2 regions of the Peribacillus sp. NPDC097197 genome follow, and region 2 is predicted to be linked to the other one. Evidence: riboswitches for the same ligand, from Rfam matches in the RefSeq annotation. Region 2 holds a riboswitch; the other holds the start of a gene.
What was found. Region 2 has a riboswitch for cyclic di-AMP ahead of ACQKL6_RS17805 (potassium-transporting ATPase subunit F). Riboswitches for the same ligand answer to the same signal wherever they lie in the genome.
Positions count from the first base shown of each region.

Region 1: it holds a riboswitch for cyclic di-AMP, as region 2 does, so the genes downstream of both, ACQKL6_RS20485 (cation:dicarboxylate symporter family transporter) here and ACQKL6_RS17805 (potassium-transporting ATPase subunit F) in region 2, are expected to answer to the same signal.

Region 1 covers NZ_JBNNST010000029.1:2,901-12,417, forward strand. The annotation lists gene ACQKL6_RS20460 (ABC transporter ATP-binding protein) at 1-395, shown strand, start outside; gene ACQKL6_RS20465 (ABC transporter permease) at 392-1,123, shown strand; gene ACQKL6_RS20470 (diacylglycerol/lipid kinase family protein) at 2,282-3,184, shown strand; gene ACQKL6_RS20475 (hypothetical protein) at 3,301-3,963, shown strand; gene ACQKL6_RS20480 (efflux RND transporter periplasmic adaptor subunit) at 3,977-5,236, shown strand; cyclic di-AMP (ydaO/yuaA leader) riboswitch at 5,411-5,559, shown strand; gene ACQKL6_RS20485 (cation:dicarboxylate symporter family transporter) at 5,733-6,995, shown strand; gene ACQKL6_RS20490 (class I SAM-dependent methyltransferase) at 7,065-7,799, opposite strand; gene ACQKL6_RS20495 (hypothetical protein) at 7,952-8,734, shown strand; gene ACQKL6_RS20500 (D-alanine--D-alanine ligase) at 8,891-9,517, shown strand, end outside.
Region 2 covers NZ_JBNNST010000017.1:40,101-49,617, forward strand. The annotation lists gene ACQKL6_RS17780 (SDR family oxidoreductase) at 1-338, shown strand, start outside; gene ACQKL6_RS17785 (histidine kinase) at 827-3,151, opposite strand; gene kdpC (potassium-transporting ATPase subunit KdpC) at 3,213-3,770, opposite strand; gene kdpB (potassium-transporting ATPase subunit KdpB) at 3,795-5,834, opposite strand; gene kdpA (potassium-transporting ATPase subunit KdpA) at 5,857-7,530, opposite strand; gene ACQKL6_RS17805 (potassium-transporting ATPase subunit F) at 7,556-7,630, opposite strand; cyclic di-AMP (ydaO/yuaA leader) riboswitch at 8,124-8,264, opposite strand; gene ACQKL6_RS17810 (DUF2294 domain-containing protein) at 8,511-8,885, shown strand; gene ACQKL6_RS17815 (NupC/NupG family nucleoside CNT transporter) at 9,176-9,517, opposite strand, start outside.

The DNA.
Region 1 (9,517 bases), on a different contig from region 2:
TAATAACCGATGAAATGATTGCTCAGTTTTCACTGCAGCCTTTTGAAAAGCAACGCAGCAAAACATTATCAGGTGGTTGGCAACGCAAATTGAGCATCGCTATGGCTTTAATTAGTGAGCCGCGGATTTTATTTTTAGATGAGCCGACACTTGGATTAGATATTATCGGCCGCCGTGAACTTTGGGCTTTAATAAAAAAACTGAAGGAAAAAACAACCATTATATTAACGACGCATTATTTAGAGGAAGCGGAGGCATTGTCTGACCGTATTTGCATTATGAAAGACGGGCAAATTAAAGCAATTGGTTCGGCTCAAGAGCTTATTGAAAAGGCTAACACAGTGAGCTTTGAGGATGCATTTGTGTATTTTGTAACGGAAGGTGATATCCAATGAGAATACTCGTATTTGCAAACAGAACGACAAAGGAAATTTTAAGGGACCCACTATCACTCTTTTTTGGAATCGGCTTCCCGGTTGTGTTATTACTGCTGTTATCCGCAATTAATCGTAGCATTCCAGTTGATCTTTTTAATGTTGATTCACTAACTCCTGGTATCGCGGTATTTGGTCTATCCTTTATGGCTCTCTTTGCCGCACAAGTTTTATCGAAAGACCGAGCAAGCTCATTTTTAACAAGGCTTTTCACAACACCTATGACATCAACAGATTTTATTATGGGCTATTCTTTACCTTTACTAATGATGTCGATTGTACAGGGAATTGTTTGTTATATTGTTGCGATGTTTATGGGGTTATCCATCTCTGTTTCTATGATTGTGGCACTAGCTTTACTCATTCCAACATCAATTATTTTTATAGGGATTGGGCTATTATGTGGAACGCTGTTAAGTGAAAGAGCAGCTGTAGGTATTTGTGGAGCACTACTAACCAATTTATCTGCATGGCTTTCGGGCGCATGGATTGACTTAAACCTGATTGGTGGCCTATTCAAAGACGTTGCATTTATTTTACCATTTGTTCATGCAGTCGAAATGGGAAAAGCTGCTCTTACTGGTGAATACGGTGATATTTTCCCTCATATCTGGTGGGTGCTTGGTTATGCCATCATCATATCGGTAGTAGCAATTGCAATGTTTAAAAAGAAAATGCAGGCAGAATAATTATAATAAAGAAAGCAAAGAACCCAGAAAAATTAATTTTCGGGTTTGTTTAGCACTTTCCTCCATGACAAACTGCCTCACTTTTTACATGGTATCTTAAAATTCACTTAAGAAAACCCTGCTCAAGCTTAAAGTAGTAATGAATGGAAGCAAAACCCATTATTGATGAATTTTTTGATTGGGTTGATTGCTCGCCTTTCTTCGGTATCAGTATGGTGAAGTTAATAACGGAATTACCTAATGTACCGTTTTATGAACATCTTAAACAGCTTATTTTTGCTTATTATATCTATACCATCCAAATAACAAACCAAGTATAGCTGTTATTACACCATATTTAAGCAAGATAATTATGTATTCCATGGGAGACAAATAGGATGTTTCAGTCACATCCAAACTCACTCGTGTAACTTGTTCATACCTTACAAATAAAATTCCTATACCTATTCCCATAAAAAAACTATATTAGCGCTTTTTCTAAGTATTTTTCCCATTTTGATATCCTCTTATAACGTTCATATACTAACTATTCAATTAGGAATGGAAAAACACCTTTTTTTAGCTACTTGCCAGGTAAACATTAATTATGAGGAAATAAACCCAGTTAACATAATCCCCATAAGCATAAGTATGTTGCCAATTTTCTTATTGAATTGGTTAGATTCAATCATAGAGGGGTTACTGAAGGACGATGATCCTTTATTGAATCAGTTTACCTGGACCTGACTGTTCAGCGTATGTACTTGACCCTAAAGCGGAGATTGACCTGACGATAGATAAACTCTTAAGGATGAAGTCGGGGGATGGAGCAGGATATGGGACTGGTAAAGATACAGAGGCTTTAGAGGTGATTAGAGAGGTCTTTTAAAAAAAAGACCAAATGGTGTCATCTTGGAAGGTTTTTTGCTTTATCTGGAAAGGACGAGACTAGAAGTACCCTTTGTTCCAAGCTCATCATATTAATGAAAGATTATTTGCATATACACTCATGACGTTTTGGAAGGGGCTGCCGCCTCTTTTTTTATTTTTTATACGTCTTTCTTCATATTAATAATTTAATTGCTTCAACTATTCATGATTGAGTTTTAAAAGGAGGAAAAAAGGAAAAAGTAAAGGGAAGCGTAGCGTAGCTATTCATTAAACGGGGGGGAACAGGATATGAGATGGAAAAAAGGAATGCTGATCTATAACGAATGTGCAGGAAATAGTAAGGTGGAAAAGGCATTAGAGGAATGTCTCCCTATTCTGACACCCCAAATTGATGAATTTCTTATTCTTCAGACTAAGGAAAAGGGTGATGCTGACAAGTTTTGTTCGGAATATGGAGAAGGTATGGACGTAGTATTCGTTCTGGGAGGAGATGGAACGGTGCATGAATGTGTGAATGGTCTTTCTCCACTCGAACATCGACCGCTTTTGGGAATATTACCTGGAGGGACGTGCAATGATTTCTCCAGAACCTTGGAAATACCTCAAAATATCCGTCGTGCGGCGGAAACTATAGTGAACGGAAATGTCCGTATGATCGATGTGGGGAAGGCGGACGATCATTACCTTTTGAATTTTTGGGGTATTGGACTGATTACCGATACGTCAAACAATATAGATGAACAAGAAAAAAGTAAATTCGGGAAGATTGGTTATTTTTTAAGTGCAATTAGAACGATAGGCGATCAAGAACCGTTTCCTTTTAGAGTTGAATATGATGAAACGTGTGTCGAAGGAAAAGCTGTCATGATTTTAGTCTTGAACGGTAATTTTATCGGAACGAATTCAATGCCTTTTTCAATGGTCCAGCCAGACGATGGGCTGTTTGATATCGTCATCGTGAAAGAATCGAGCCTAAGTGTATTTAGGGAGATCTTAGCCATGAAGAGTTCGTTGACTGAAAGTGTCAGCTCAGAGTCAGGTGTCATGTATGTCCAGGCAAGAAAATTGAAGGTGGAAACCGAATTACCTCTCGAAGTCGATATGGATGGAGAGATTTATAATCAGACGCCTACACAGATAGAAGTTCTGAAACATCATCTTGCTTTTTTGTCTCCTAGCTCAGGAGTATAACAGAATCAGACGCATTAAGAGTATATATTTATATTTATTCCTCCTTATTTCTGCATTTGTTTACAAAATAAGATAAAATATAAAATGATATTTCATTTTTTGCAGGAGGAACATACATGATATACCAGGTCCGATTGTTAAAGGGTATTTTTGAACCGCAAAGAAGCCGTTACCAATTGCAAAATGCGGAAGCGGTCACACGACTTTTCTGGAAATTAATAGGATTATATTTTCTTAGTGTCTTAGTTTTTTCAGTAAGTGGATATTTTGGAATTGGTTCAGAATCATTTTCTAAAAATATTACGAAGATGGATGTAAGTGAATTTGAAACGGGAAAATTACTGATTGTAATTGGAAATATGATTGCAGGATTGTTTTATCCTTCTATTTATATCTTTTTAGCTTCTTTATTCTTTTGGGTAGTATTGGATATCCCATACATAAAAACCGTGATTGTTCAAATGATTACGCTTAGTTTGCACTTACTGGAGAAGGTTTTGTTAATTCCCCTTTTTGTTTTGATGGATATTGGGCATGATGCCAACCCCTTTTCACTTGGAGTCATCAGCCAGTACTTCATTCGAAGCGATTACTTTATTCATTTTTTTAGTGAAATCACCATTTTTCAAATTTTAATCATTTCTTTACAATATTATTATTTGAAGGTATATACGGAACGAAGCAAGGCCTTTGTCTTATCAATGATCATTCTATTTTATATTGCCTCGTGGTTTGCTAAAGCATTTTTAGCATATCTACAAGTTGGCGTATTCGTATAAGGCGGTGAGAAAAATGAAAAAGTGGAAATTAGCAGCCCTATCAGTAGCATCTTTGGCCTTGATATCGGGTAATATTTACTTGATTGAAAAAAAAGACAGTAAAGTGGAACGGACCGTTTTTACCGAAAGATGGACACAAGTTAAGAAAGATACCATAACTGAAACATTTCAAACAAAGGGAATCTTTAAACCGGCAGAAGAATATGATGTTTATTTTGATGCTAAAAACAATGATTTTCAGAAATTCCTGGTTCACGAAGGGGACGAGGTAACGGCTGGAACATCCCTGTTTGAATACACTACAACCGAACTGGATGCACTAAAAGATAATTTGGAAGCGGAAAAGGCCGCAACCGAAGGAGAAATCGTCGGAATTGATGAGTACATAAATAAGTTGAAAGCTTATCAAAGTGGTCTGACCCTGGATTCAAACAAAACGGTTATCGATGAGACAGTAGAAAAGAACCTAAATATAGACATCACCATTTCTTCCTCAGACTTAATTAAAAGTAATATTGAGCAGGAGATGTACAAGCAGGAACTTGAAAAAAATAGCTTGAAGGAAAAAGTGGTCATGCTAGAAGCACAATTAAGCTCAATTGAGGTGCAAACCAATGCCGTGGAGACGACAAGTGAAGCGGATGGTGTCGTGAAGAAGATCAATAAAAATTTAACGAATCCGATTATTTCAATTGCTTCTGCAGAAATGGCCATCGAAGGTTCCTTCTCTGAAGAAGAGTTAAAGAAGGCAGAGGTAGGGATGGAGATAAAAGCTAGTTCTCCTGATTTGAAAAAGAGGTTGGGCGGAACCATCAGCCGTATACATCCTTATCCCAAAGAGGAGCCAACCCTAAAGGATGAAAATCGCTATACATTCGAAGCGGAAATTGTAACGGAAGCAGAGAATAAGGAAGCGCTATTAGACGGTTCAAAGGTCGACCTTACCGTTATAACGAATGTGAAGAAGGGAGTCCCGACTGTTCCAACAGAAGCGATACATGAACGGAAGCAGCCGCATGTCTATAAAATGACCAATAAAGGGCATTTGAACCGACAATACTTTACAAAAGGGGCTCAAGCAAAAGGGAAGCAAGAGATGCTTAAAGGTCCAGCAGTGGGAGATGTCATCCTTTTAGAACCGAAAAAGGTAGTGAAGAACCACTCTTACTTCATTACCCCGCTCAAATTGGACAAGGTTCACTCTGCAACTTTTAAGAAACTATCCAAAAGGGAAAAAGTTAGATACATTTTACTAGGATTTTTGGAAAAATAATTTTCAGTTAAATCAAAAATGGCCATAATTTTTTACTGTTAAAACTAATTACCTATTTAAACAATAAGTGTAAACCCACGTAGCACTCAATATTCTTAATCCCCTCTGTACTTTCGGAGTGTGGGGAAAGAAAATATATTTACAGATTAATATTTTTAGTATAATATTTTAATATAAGTTAGCTCGCTTAATCTTATAAAAAAGAACGGGGGAACCAATTTTGCGGATTATATTCGCTAGGGGTGAATTCAGAGATGAAAGGGCCATTGTGTTTCCGATTCCTAACCCGACAGCTAACCCCGTAAGCGTCTTCGAGGGAACATGTGTGAATAACACGCCAATAGGGAAAATGACACGTAGGGTGTCTTTTTTTTAAGCGTAAGGATAGAAGTTTTTCAATATACAGAAAAATTTTTCTCTTTTTATTAGTATCTTGTTTCCCTTACCGAGACAAATGTTTTTACATCAAAGACTATATGGAAGGTGAGGAAATTAAATGAAGAAATTCAAACTGAGTTTAGCAAGCCAAATATTCATTGGTTTAATTCTAGGAATTATCGTAGGTGCTATATTTTATGGAAGTGAGACGGCACAAAGCTATCTACAACCATTAGGTGATATCTTCCTACGTATGATTAAAATGATTGTCGTTCCAATTATCGTTTCTAGCCTTATTGTTGCAGTTGCAGGCGTGGGCGATATTAAATCAGTAGGGAAATTAGGTGCCAAGTCACTATCCTACTTTATAGTAGTAACACTAGTTGCAATAGGCGTAGGTTTATTATCTGCCAATATTATTCAGCCTGGCGCGGGCGTAAATATGGGTGAGCTTGAACAAACGGATATTTCCACTTATGTTGACACAGCAGAAACTAAGCAACACGAATCCTTTATAGATACAATCGTTCATATTGTCCCATCTAATCCGATTAAAGCAATGGTAGAAGGCGATATGCTTGCAATCATTTTCTTCTCAGTCTTGTTTGGACTAAGCATTGCAGCTATCGGTGAAAAAGGAGTACCAGTATTCCGTTTCTTCCAAGGTGCGGCGGAAGGTATGTTCAATCTAACCAATATGGTTATGAAATTTGCTCCGATTGGGGTATTTGCACTAATCGGTGTGACAATCTCTAAATTCGGTTTATCATCACTAATCCCATTAGGAAAGTTAGCCCTTTCCGTATACGGAACGATGATTTTCTTCGTAGTTGTCATCCTGGGGCTCATTGCAAAATTTGTAGGCTTCAGTATCTTTAAGTTAATTGCCATTTTGAAAGAAGAATTGATCTTAGCATTTTCCACAGCAAGTTCAGAAGCGGTTCTTCCAAGAATCATGGAGAAGATGGAGAAAGCCGGTTGTCCAAAACATATTACGTCTTTTGTTATTCCGACTGGTTACTCATTCAACCTAGATGGTTCCACATTATACCAAGCTTTAGCAGCCATCTTCATTGCTCAAATGTACGGCATACATCTAAGTGCTTATGAGCAAATAACGCTAATGTTAGTGTTGATGATTACCTCTAAAGGAATTGCCGGTGTACCGGGCGTATCCTTCGTTGTACTTTTAGCAACATTAGGTACGGTGGGCATCCCAATTGAAGGACTTGCCTTCATAGCAGGTATTGACCGTATCCTTGATATGGGTCGTACTGTAGTAAACGTTATTGGTAACTCTTTAGCAGCCATCGTTATTTCCAAGTGGGAAGGTCAATTCAACCCTCCTGCCGAAAAAGGAAAACTCGAACAGGCTTCTTAATATAAGTCAAAACTCCAGGGTGATTGCACTCTGGAGTTTTTTTGTATTCAGATGAAAGTCGAAAACAACTTATTGATGGACGATCCAGAAATGGGAGTCAGGGGAAAAGTTCATAGCCATAACGCTTTCATTAAATGAATCTTGGTGAAAGGTTTCCAAAACAGTCAGTTGGGCTTCTTCTAGGCAATCAAGGACTTCCTGCTGACTCGGGATATGGAGATAGGCCTCTTCTTGGTGAGACTTTCCCTTTGTGAAGATATCACCGAACTCATATAGCCGTTCATCCTGTTTACTATCACACCAAATCATTTCTTCCTGTTCCCAAAAATTAAGATACCTTTCATTACTGTCGCGAATCGGTGTCGTGAATAGGAAACGGCCTCCTGGTCTAAGTATGCGTTTGATTTCTTTCAAAGCGAGAATGCGGTTTTTTCGTTGAGGGATTTTCATTAAACCATGAAAGGAAAAGAGTGCATGGTCGAATGACGAGTCGTTGAAAGGGATTTCCGTGGCATTCCCAAGAAAGAATGGAATCTCCATATTTTCATCTTGTGAAAACTTCCGGGCTTCTTGAATCTTGGAGGGTGAAGGGTCCAGTCCGGTTATATGATGAAACCCATTCTTGTATAGAGCAAAGGTCGTCCTCCCTGTACTGCATCCAATATCAAGGATGGAGTCGGCTTGATGAAAGTATTTATCGAATGCAAATTTTTCGAGTTCCCAAAGACCCCAATTTTTTGATGAATCGGCGACAGCGTCTTCCTGCAAGTGATTGATGAAATCGTCTTTTTCTATTTTATCCATCATTCATCCTCCAAACCTTTATTTTTACTATAATATGGAAAATGTTGCCTGTCTAGTTTCTTATTTTTAATACTATTTTATATACACTTCGTGAATATTAAAAAGTTTGATAAAATAGAACTATTGATGAAAGGCTCGGAGGGAATATAATCATGAAAAATGAAGGTAATGACATCTTATATATGCATATGCAGGCTTCCGAAAGATTTGTCCTTTTTAATGGCCTTAATTTTCGAGAATTCTCCTATTCCTTACCGCATAGCTTGAATTCCATCTTATTATTGAAACATCAATATGATGGTGGGGAGTACGATTTGAATGTCTTGCTGGAGAGCGTGTCATCTGAGAATGTTTATAAGCTACTTAAAGAGGATGTTCGTGCATATGGGGATTTCTGTTGGGTCGATTTTAAGGAAGCAGATTGTCTAGAAGAATTGGACGGCAGGGAATTAGCGGAACTCCTATATGTGGGGCATACCAAAAATCACTTAGAACCCCCTTTCTTTCACAAACTGAATAATCAATTTGTCTATCTGGCCCAAGATGATGGATGGTTTAATAAAATTTACTTTCGTTCGATTTCAACGTACTATAAGATGCTGGGAAATTTACTTCCGTTGAAGCTTGAACCATTGAAAGTCGAAAGAACATGGTTAGGAATGAGGAAGAAAAAAGAATTGCCTGCAATTCCTTTGGATATTATTTCTTCCCTGGCTCCTATATTGGCGGAAGGTATAGTTTTTTCTTTTAGACATGTGAAGATTACAAGGACCAAAATCGAGATCCCAGCATGGATCGTGGGAGATTATTTGAACATGGATGAGATGCATGATGATTTCTTAGATAGAAAAGAACAAGGACCTGATGCCTTCATTACTTTTCATCGTAAAGAAAAGGTTTGGGAGAGCGTTATCAACACGACGCTATATAAATAACTTCTTTAGCTAATTAAGGGTTTGGGTCGTAGGACTTGCAACTGGGTGCATAAACTTCTAATTATAGCTATAGAAGGGGGAACTTTCACTTTTCCCGTTTTAGTGTAAAGTGTTACAATGGAACATGGTTAAAAGAATATTGGAGGGTAATAACTCATGAAAACTAAACTTGGTTTGCTTTATGGTGGGAAATCTGCGGAACATGATGTTTCTTTGCAGACAGCTTTAGCAGTCATTAAAGCTCTCGACTTAGCAAAGTTTGACATATATCCGATTTACATAACAAAAGAAGGTTCTTGGGTAAATGGTCCAAAGTTGACTGGTCCGGCAAAATCCGTGGAGGAATTGGCTTTATCTTCCGATAAATTGACTTCTCCTTTGTCATTGCAAGCCCATTTAACTGATGAAAATAGTGGGTCCACGGGGTATGATGTCATTTTCCCTCTTCTACATGGACCGAATGGCGAAGATGGAACAGTACAGGGGATGCTTGAGCTGTTGAATCTTCCTTATGTGGGAAATGGGGTACTGGCTTCATCCGCAGGGATGGATAAGGTCATCATGAAAAATATTTTTGCACAGGCGGGATTACCGCAAGTTAACTATACATGGTTCATCCGCTCTGAATGGGAGAGTAACACAGAACGGTCCATTGAGAAGGTGGAAGAAGTATGTGGGTACCCTTGTTTTGTAAAACCGGCTAATTTAGGCTCAAGCGTAGGAGTCAGCAAATGTAATAATGCTAATGAGTTGAAGAAGGCAGTCGCAGAAGCATTTCAATTC
Region 2 (9,517 bases):
TTAACATTTCTTCTGGCTTTACTCGTGTGGCTGGTCCCATGCATACCATTTATTCCGCTTCCAAGGGAGCCATAGACACACTTACTTTGGCCTTAGCTCCCCATTTTGCATCCAAAGGCATTACTGTGAATACAGTGGCCCCGGGAATTACGGCTACTGATATGAACGAGGATATGCTCGCCACCCCAGAAGGACGGGCCGGAGCGGAGGCATTTTCTGCATTCTCTAGAGTGGGCACCACTGAAGATGTTGCCGATATCGTTGCATTTGTAGCATCTGAGGAAGCACGATGGATCACGGGGCAAGTTATTGATGCCTCTGGTGGAAGCAGGCTTTAAAAGCAAAAACGGATATAAACTAGAGGATATGGATTTTATGCGAGTTAATAATAGACGGGAAAGCAAAAGAAAATATAGATCGATTTGCTATTGGTCCCTTTAATCAGAATAAGAGAAACCTGCATTGTTTGGGGTTTCTCTATACTTCGTTCTTGTGATATTTATTTTTAAATCAAAGTATGAATCCTTCTAAAAATAATATTCTGCCATGTTTATGACATCGGAAGACTCATATATTACAGAAAGCTGCCTCGTAGTTACCTAAGCAGATAATTTTCAGTCGTTTAAATACAAATGAAGCTCTATATACATTCCCTATAACTCAATATTTTGACATGAATCAGCTAGAGTTAATTGGAGCGATATTCATTCAAACACAAGCAATCAGAAAGAAAGTGTCTGGGAACACACCGCCTGTTTAATGTTCATTAGGTTCTCATTGATGCAGGAATCCATTCTATGAATATACATCACTCGTGAACGTCCATTCAATCAGCCACAATTAAAACATCGAGGTGTCTTGCTTCTCTTAAAAGTTGTGCGACAATCGAACCTTGAATGATTTCTTGCCACCTTTCTTTTGCTGAATGTCCAATGATGACTTGTGTAGCTTTTTTGTCTTGTAATTGTTTAGTGACTTCACTTACCACCATTCGCCTGTTGGTTGTTGAATACATTTCGAAAGTGCCACCTAATCGTTTCGTAAGGTTCTTTATTTTATCCAATATAATTTGCTTGTCATTAGGTAATGTTCGTTGATCCTTCACATACACTACATACCACTTTGCTTTAAGTCGATAGGCTATCCGGAAACCCCGTCTAATCAAACGCTCAGAGTCTGGTTTAAGGTTAACGCAAACAAAGATTACTTCTGCTTTTCTCCAAGGGCCCCTTACCCCTTCTTTTCGCTTGAATGATTCTAACCTATCGTCTACATCATCTGCTAATTCACGGAGTGCAAGTTCTCTCAAGGCTATAAGATTTCGAGTCTTAAAAAAATTATTCAAGGACTGCTCCACTTTATCCATGGTATAAATATTCCCTTCTTGCATTCGCTGCCTAAGCGCCTTTGGGGAGACATCAATTAATTCAAGCTCATCGGCCAATTGTAGAATCCTGTCAGGAACCGTTTCACGTACGCGAACCCCTGTAATTTGCTCTACACTATCATTCAAGCTTTCTACATGTTGAATATTCATAGTAGAAATAACGGATATCCCAGACTCCAATATGTTCATAACGTCTTGATAACGTTTTTGGTTTTTACTTCCTGGCACATTTGTATGAGCCAATTCATCTACCAGCACAACTTCAGGATTACGGATGATGATTCTGTCAAGATCCATTTCCTCTAACACGACGTTCTTATACGGAACCTGTTTCCGGGGTAATGTTTCTAACGTGTCAACTTGGGATGCCGTTTCTTTACGACCATGTGTCTCCAATAATCCAATCACAATATCAATTTCACTTTTCTTTAATTGATTGGCCTCCCTCAGCATGGTATATGTTTTCCCTACGCCAGGAGCAGAACCAATATACACCTTTAATGTTCCTCTTTTCACTCCCTGTATTTTTTCTTTTATTTCTTCAGGCGAGAGTCTACGGTATGGATTCTTTTTCTTTTTTTTTGACTGAACGGCAGGCAATACCCTTTCCCCTTCTCCTTTTGTCCTATCCGCTACAACACATACATCAATGTTTTTCGTTTGGCCCAATATCTTATTGACTATAGAACCATGGATGATTTCTTCCCATCTCGTCCTTTTGGATTGACCCAGGATAATCCGGGTTATATAGTGCTTCATGGCATATCCAACGATTTCTTTTGCAATATCACCCCCGTTTATGGCTCTTTCTTCAAACTTCCCATTTAGCTTTACGATAAGTTTTTGTATAGAACTTTTAAATAACGACTCCTCTTTAGATAGCTCTTTCTGACTTGGAATAAAGCTAACCACCACTAAATCTCCGCCTAATCGTTTGGCTATTTGATCGCCTCTTCGAATTAAAATGGAGCCATTCCAATGGTATTGTACACATACCAAGATTCGTTCAGAAGCACCTGATGGTCCCATTAACCCTTCCTGTTCTCTATGTTCAGTAAGATCTTCTTCTACTTCTCCAGCCAAAAAACGGAGTGACAGCTCCCTAAGAACCGCTAAGTTATCTCGATTATATAGTTTCATATCGGCTTCTGTTTTCTTGTTGTTTTCCATGATTTTTCCTTCTTGCAGACGTTTAAGTATTGCTTCGGGTGTCACATCCAAGAGGCGTACTTCGTCAGCCAGCGTCAACGTATTCTCGGGTAGGATCTCACTTACATGAAGCGGGAGATTCAGTAGGTGTTCAGCAACTTTCTTTACTCCTTTCAATTCATAAATATTTATTGTTGTGATAACGCTGATATCACCTTTTATTAATTCCATAACATCTTCTAATCTAGTCGGATTTTTAGCAGACGGCCGGTTTTTGTGAGCTAACTGGTCAACTAAAACCACTTCAGGATTTCTTTTTTGAATTTCATCTACATGTAAATCTTTCCTAATAAGTCCATTACTCTTCCATTCAATTGTGGGCACTGCCTCTAGGCAACCTACTTGCTCCATTGTCATTTGGTTGCACCCATCACTAATAATCCCGATAACTACGTCAATACCACGCCCTTTCAACTCATTTCCTTCCATAAGCAAATGATAGGTTTTTCCGGACCCACTAACAGATCCGAGTATAATCTTCAGTCTGCCTTTTTTGATGTCGGAAATAGATTGTAGAATTTCATCTGGTGTTTTCCTTCGAAAGTGTTCATTCATATAACTACCCCCAGATTCCTTTCTAGATTAATAGGAGAAAATAGAAATCTCCTAAACTCGATCATTTTAGATCATCCAAAGCAATATTTAATTTCAACACATTAATATGAGGTCCGCCGAAAAGTCCAAATGAACGATTTTCCGTATTTTCTTCGACTAGATTATATAAACTTTGTTCAGATATATCCCTCTCTTTTGCGATACGTGGAACCTGAACAAGTGCTCCTCTTGGAGAAATATTTGGATCAAGACCTGACCCAGAGTTTGTCATCAAGTCAGAAGGTATTTCCTCTTTTTTAATAGAAGGATTCGCTTTTAGAAATTCAGACATTTCACTTTTGGTTCGCTTGATCATTTCTTCATTAGATGGTGAATAGTTTGGCGACCCTGAGCCTGCAGCGTCGTATTCTATAGAAGAAACCCGGCCATGAAAATAGCCAGCCTCTTCAAAAGATTGACCAATTAATTCTGACCCGATGATTTTCCCTTTTTCATTTTTAATTAAGCTGCCTTCAGCTTGTGCAGGCATCATCACTTGTGAAAGCCCTGTTATGAGTAACGGATAAGCCATACCACATATCATGAATAGCACAAAAACTACACGTATATTTTTCAACATCTATTCTCACCCTTATATTTGATTTTAAGCTACTTTAAACAGTTCAAGTATTAGGTCTATACATTTAATGCCAATGAAAGGAACGACCACGCCACCTAATCCATAAAGAAACAAATTCTTAGTCAATAATCTTGAAGCGCTCATTGGAACATATTTTACACCCTTCATGGCTAACGGGATCAGGAGCGGGATAATAATGGCATTGAATATCAATGCTGATAATATCGCACTTTGCGGTGTGGCTAATCCCATTATATTTAAGGCATTCATTTGCGGGATAGCCAGCATGAACATAGCTGGTATGATCGCAAAGTATTTAGCCACATCATTGGCAATGCTGAACGTTGTTAATGCTCCACGTGTCATGAGTAACTGTTTTCCAATCGCCACTACTTCAATGATTTTTGTAGGATCTGAATCCAGATCCACCATGTTTGCTGCTTCTTTGGCCGCATTTGTTCCTGTATTCATTGCTAGCCCCACATCTGCCTGTGCCAATGCAGGGGCATCGTTCGTGCCATCCCCGGTCATCGCGACAAGTTTGCCTTCCGCTTGTTCACGCTTAATTACGGCAATTTTATCTTCCGGCTTTGCCTCGGCAATGTAATCGTCTACCCCGGCTTCTTTCGCGATCGTCGCGGCCGTTAAAGGATTATCTCCGGTACACATGACGGTTTTGATGCCCATTTTCCTCAATTCATCAAATCGCTCTTTCATACCTGCTTTAACGGTATCTTTCAAATAAATGACACCTAGGATCCGATTTCCTTCTGCGACTACTAAGGGCGTTCCCCCTTGGCTTGCTACTTCATCACTAATGTCTTGCAAATCGCTGGGAATGTTTCCGCCTTCTTGCTTTATATAGTTCTTTATTGAATCGACGGCACCTTTTCTGACGATTCTTCCATCGGAAAAATCTGTCCCGCTCATCCTCGTTTCTGCCGTAAAGTCAATGCCTTCCGAGTCACTTTTTTCCAATTCTTTTTCAAGTAATCCTGATCTTTTGGCAAATTCGACAACAGAGCGGCCTTCCGGTGTCTCATCATGTAAGGATGAATAGGCTGCGAATGTAGTAAGTTCCTTCTGATTCACACCCTGTACTGGCAGCAAGGCATGAGCCATCCGGTTACCATGTGTGATCGTGCCTGTTTTATCGAGAATGATAGTATTGATGTCTCCTGCAGCTTCTACCGATTTGCCCGATTTGGCAATCACATTGAATTGTGTCACTCTGTCCATTCCAGCTATGCCTATCGCTGAAAGAAGACCACCTATGGTTGTTGGGATCAAACATACCAATAATGCCACCAAAGTTGCGATTGGCAATGTCACTTTAATATAGGAAGCAATAGGTACGAGTGTCACGCAAACAAGCAAAAAGATAAGCGTCAAACTCACAAGGAGTGTACTAAGTGCAATTTCATTCGGTGTTTTTTGCCGTTTAGCTCCTTCTACCAAATCAATCATTCGATCCAGGAATGACTCCCCCGGATCACTACTAACTTTTATTTTTATATAGTCACTCATTACTTTTGTTCCTCCAGTAACAGAACTGAAGTCTCCACCCGGTTCTTTTATGACATTCGCGGATTCACCAGTTATGGCCGATTCGTCAACAGCAGCCACCCCTTCAATGACCTCTCCATCACTAGGAATTAAATCATTGGCCTCCACTAAAACCATGTCACCTTTTTGCAGTTCCGTGGCATCGACTATCTTTACAGATCCATCTTTTTGGATTAACTTTGCTTTTGAATCAAGCTTTGTCTTTTTCAGACTATCCGCTTGTGCTTTACCACGACCTTCCGCTAATGCTTCAGCAAAGTTGGCAAACAGGATGGTTAGGAGCAAAATGAAAGTCACTGCACTGGTATATCCCCTATCTGATATTCCACCAAATAAATCGGGAAATATAGTTAGAAAAAGGGTCAAGACAAATCCTATTTCCACTACAAACATGACTGGATTTCGTGCCATGGCTCTGGGATTCATTTTTTTGAAAGCATCTTTTATTGCTTCAAAAAGCATTTCATTATTTACTTTTCCATTACGCATCGTATTCATCTGTACTACTCCTTTTCATCGTTTATCTAATCGTTAACCATTCTGCGACAGGTCCTAGGGTAATCACTGGAAAGAAAGTCAAAGCTCCAATAATTAAAACCGTACATAAAAGAATGACAAGGAATGTAGGATTATCTGTTTTAAATGTACCCATCGTCTCTGGGACACGTTTTTTAGCAAGTAATGATCCAGCAACAGCAATCATGGCTATCATGGAAAAATAACGGCCAAACAACATGACCAAACCTGTGGAAATGTTCCAAAAAGGTGTATTATCCCCTAAGCCCTCGAAACCAGAACCGTTATTGGCTGCAGCTGAAGTAAACTCATATACAATTTGAGAGAGCCCATGGAAACCTGGATTTGAAATGGCCGATGTCCCCATCTGTGCCGTTAGTGCAATAGCAGATGGTACCAAAATGATTAACGGATGTAGAAGGATCGTCATGGCTATTAATTTCATTTCCGGCCCTTCAATTTTCTTACCTAAAAACTCTGGTGTACGCCCGACCATCAGTCCAGCAATGAATACAGCCAATATGGAATACATAAGAATGTTCATCGTGCCTACCCCATCACCGCCAAATACACAGTTCAGCATCATCATGGCCAGTGGCGCTATACTACCGAGCGGTGTCAGCGTATCATGCATATTATTAACTGAACCTGTAGTGGCAGCTGTAGTCACCGTTGTAAATAGGGCACTCTGAGCCATCCCAAATCGGACTTCTTTCCCCTCTAAGTTTCCACTCTCTTGTGAAAGGCCTATTGCCTCCAATCGGGGATTGCCATTTTGTTCACTAGCGTAATTCACACTTAGGAAAACAAGCATCATGAGTCCCATTGCTGAAAATAAGATCCATCCTTGTTTGTTATTTTTCGCCATATATCCGAATGTTAATGGAAGGGCAGCAGGAATGAGAAACATCGATAAAATCTCTAATACATTCGTAAATCCATTAGGGTTCTCAAATGGATGCGCCGAGTTGACACCGAAGAATCCACCGCCGTTTGTGCCAAGGTGCTTTATTGACTCCAATGCAGCCACAGGTCCTCTTGCAATATGTTGGGTGGCTCCCTCTAACGTAGTAGCCATTACCGTAGAACCAAGGGTCTGTGGTACCCCCTGGGATACCAGAACCAAACTGACAAAAATGGAGAGAGGCAGTAGCACCCGAGTGATCGAACGAATTAAATCTACATAAAAGTTCCCTAAACTCCTCTGACCGGTCAAACCCCTGAAAAAAGCGATGCATAAGGAAAGACCGGTTGCTGGTGTCGTGAACATCAAGAAGATGATGACAATCATTTGTGATAAATACGAAAGTCCGGATTCTCCGCTATAGTGCTGTAAATTGGTATTAGTAAGAAAACTTGCTGCCGTATTGAATGCCAATGACGGATCCATGTTGGCTATCCCACTTGGATTACCCGGTAAAACTCCCTGAAGCCGTACAATCATGTATGAGATGACAAACATGACTAAGTTACTTAGGAGTAATGCCTGTGCATATTGCTTCCAATTCATATCAAATGTCTTAATACCAGATATTTTAAAAATGCCTCGTTCTAACCACCCGAACATACGATCTTGCCTTGTGGTTTCAAGGGAATATACTGCCGCTAAATATTGGGCCAATGGTATGGCTAGGATCACTACCAAAAACAACACCACAATGATTTGTAAAAAATCCATTTACATTTCCTCCGTTATCGTTCTATTAATATTTCTCTGGGTATAATAAAGCGTGAATTAAATACACGGTAACCGCTGGGACAATAAGAATGAATAACATGTTCTACTCCTCTCCTTTTTTCGTTATAACTTTGTTACAAAAATGAATGAATCCATAGAAAAGTAAAAAGGGTGTACCCATTAGAAAGATAGTTATAGCATCCATCCGAACCTTCCTTTCACTTTTTTAAAAATCTTTACAATTTACCTCCTTCACGATTAGTGGAGAAATTGGTGCCAAAAGAACACAAAAAATAGACCAATGCTTACCCCTTCTCCAATAGTCCGCATTGCATGGCTATCCTAGTTTCAATAGTGAAAAAAATGATTCACAATCCAAACAAGAATATTTGCAAAAGCAAACAGTATTAGTGGAGAAAAAGTACTCATTGGTCTACTTATCGCCCAGCAAGCTTTTCAGCGCTCTTTGCGATCTGTCTTCCAAGAAACCTTTTCATGTAATTATAGGCATAATAAAAAGACCTACTGAAATGACAGGTTGCTATTTTGCTACAAACACAACAAAAAAGCCTCCTGGATCAAGGTGGTCTTATGACCTCCTTCGCTTTAGCCGACGAAGTTAGCTGACGGGTAGGATGGCGAAAGAGTTCACATCCCTTCTGCAAAAGCAGAATTAACCCCATAAATAATGGGTCCTCCGTTCTCAATTACTTGAGATTTGGCCGATATCAAATTGTTATTGATGAGCATATTCTACGCTCATCAGCAAACCTTTGTAAACCCCATTAAAATTCCATATATTCGCAAATAGATTCATATTCGACCATATACTTCCGTTTTTCTATATAAAAGTATTATTTACTCATTAATCCTATATATTTCTAATATTTTAATATATATACAAACTTGTATTGACAAAAACTTGAATCCGGCATTATGATGAATCCCATATACGATCGATGAAAAAAATCGGAGGCATTATGTTAAACCAAAAAAAGAAAATTGAAGCCGAAATTAGTGCAGCATTCATTAAATTCCAGCGTGATTTAATTGGCAGAGGGCCACAAGAAGTTAAAACCTACATCATTAATGACATGCTGATCACTCGTTTTAAAGGAGTCTTGACTGTCGAAGAAAAACACCTCGTCAGTCAGGATTCTGGAAAGAAGCTTGTAAAAAAAATGCGCTCTCTTCTACGTGAAATGTACAGTCAGGATTATGAAAAAATTGTCGAGGATCTAACAGGTTGTAAAGTCCTTTCTTCACACAGTGACATTAGTACCAAAACGGGTGAACGAATCGAAGTTTTCATAGTTGATAAGGATTTGGAGAAATACCTAGAAAATCTAAAATGAGTGGGGTGATTTAGTTGACATTGACTCAATTGGAAGAGCAGAAACATGGACAAAATTTCTGCTCTTCATGCTTTTATTATGACATCTCTAATGTATTTCACGCCTTCACCTTATCGGAAACGTGACTATTGGTTTCTTTTTATACTCATGTAAAAAAAGCAATCCCTTAATCTTACCGATTAAGGGATTAACATCATTTATACCTAAAAATCACTTGGCTAATTTGTTTTTCATTCACGTATTAAAGCCACAATATTTAAGGTTTTCTAGTAAAACTATAATACACAGCGTTACCAAACAAACAATCCAACAATCATGGCACTAAGCATGGAGACTGCCATTCCACTAAGCAATAGCTTCCAAACATTTCTTCCAATGATATTCGATTTCTCCTCGTCTAGAATCGAATTGAACGTTCCGTAAATCATGCCGACTGTACTAAAGTTTGCAAATGAGGTCAGGTACGTAACGGCCACAGCTACTGTATGCGGGGCCAAACCGCTAATCTGTGTTTTCAAATCGAGCAAGGCTACAAATTCATTCGTTGCCAGTTTGATTCCCATTAATTGAGCAACATACATCGTATCTTCCCAATTTAATCCAAACAAGAAAGCGAATGGACTAAAGATGAC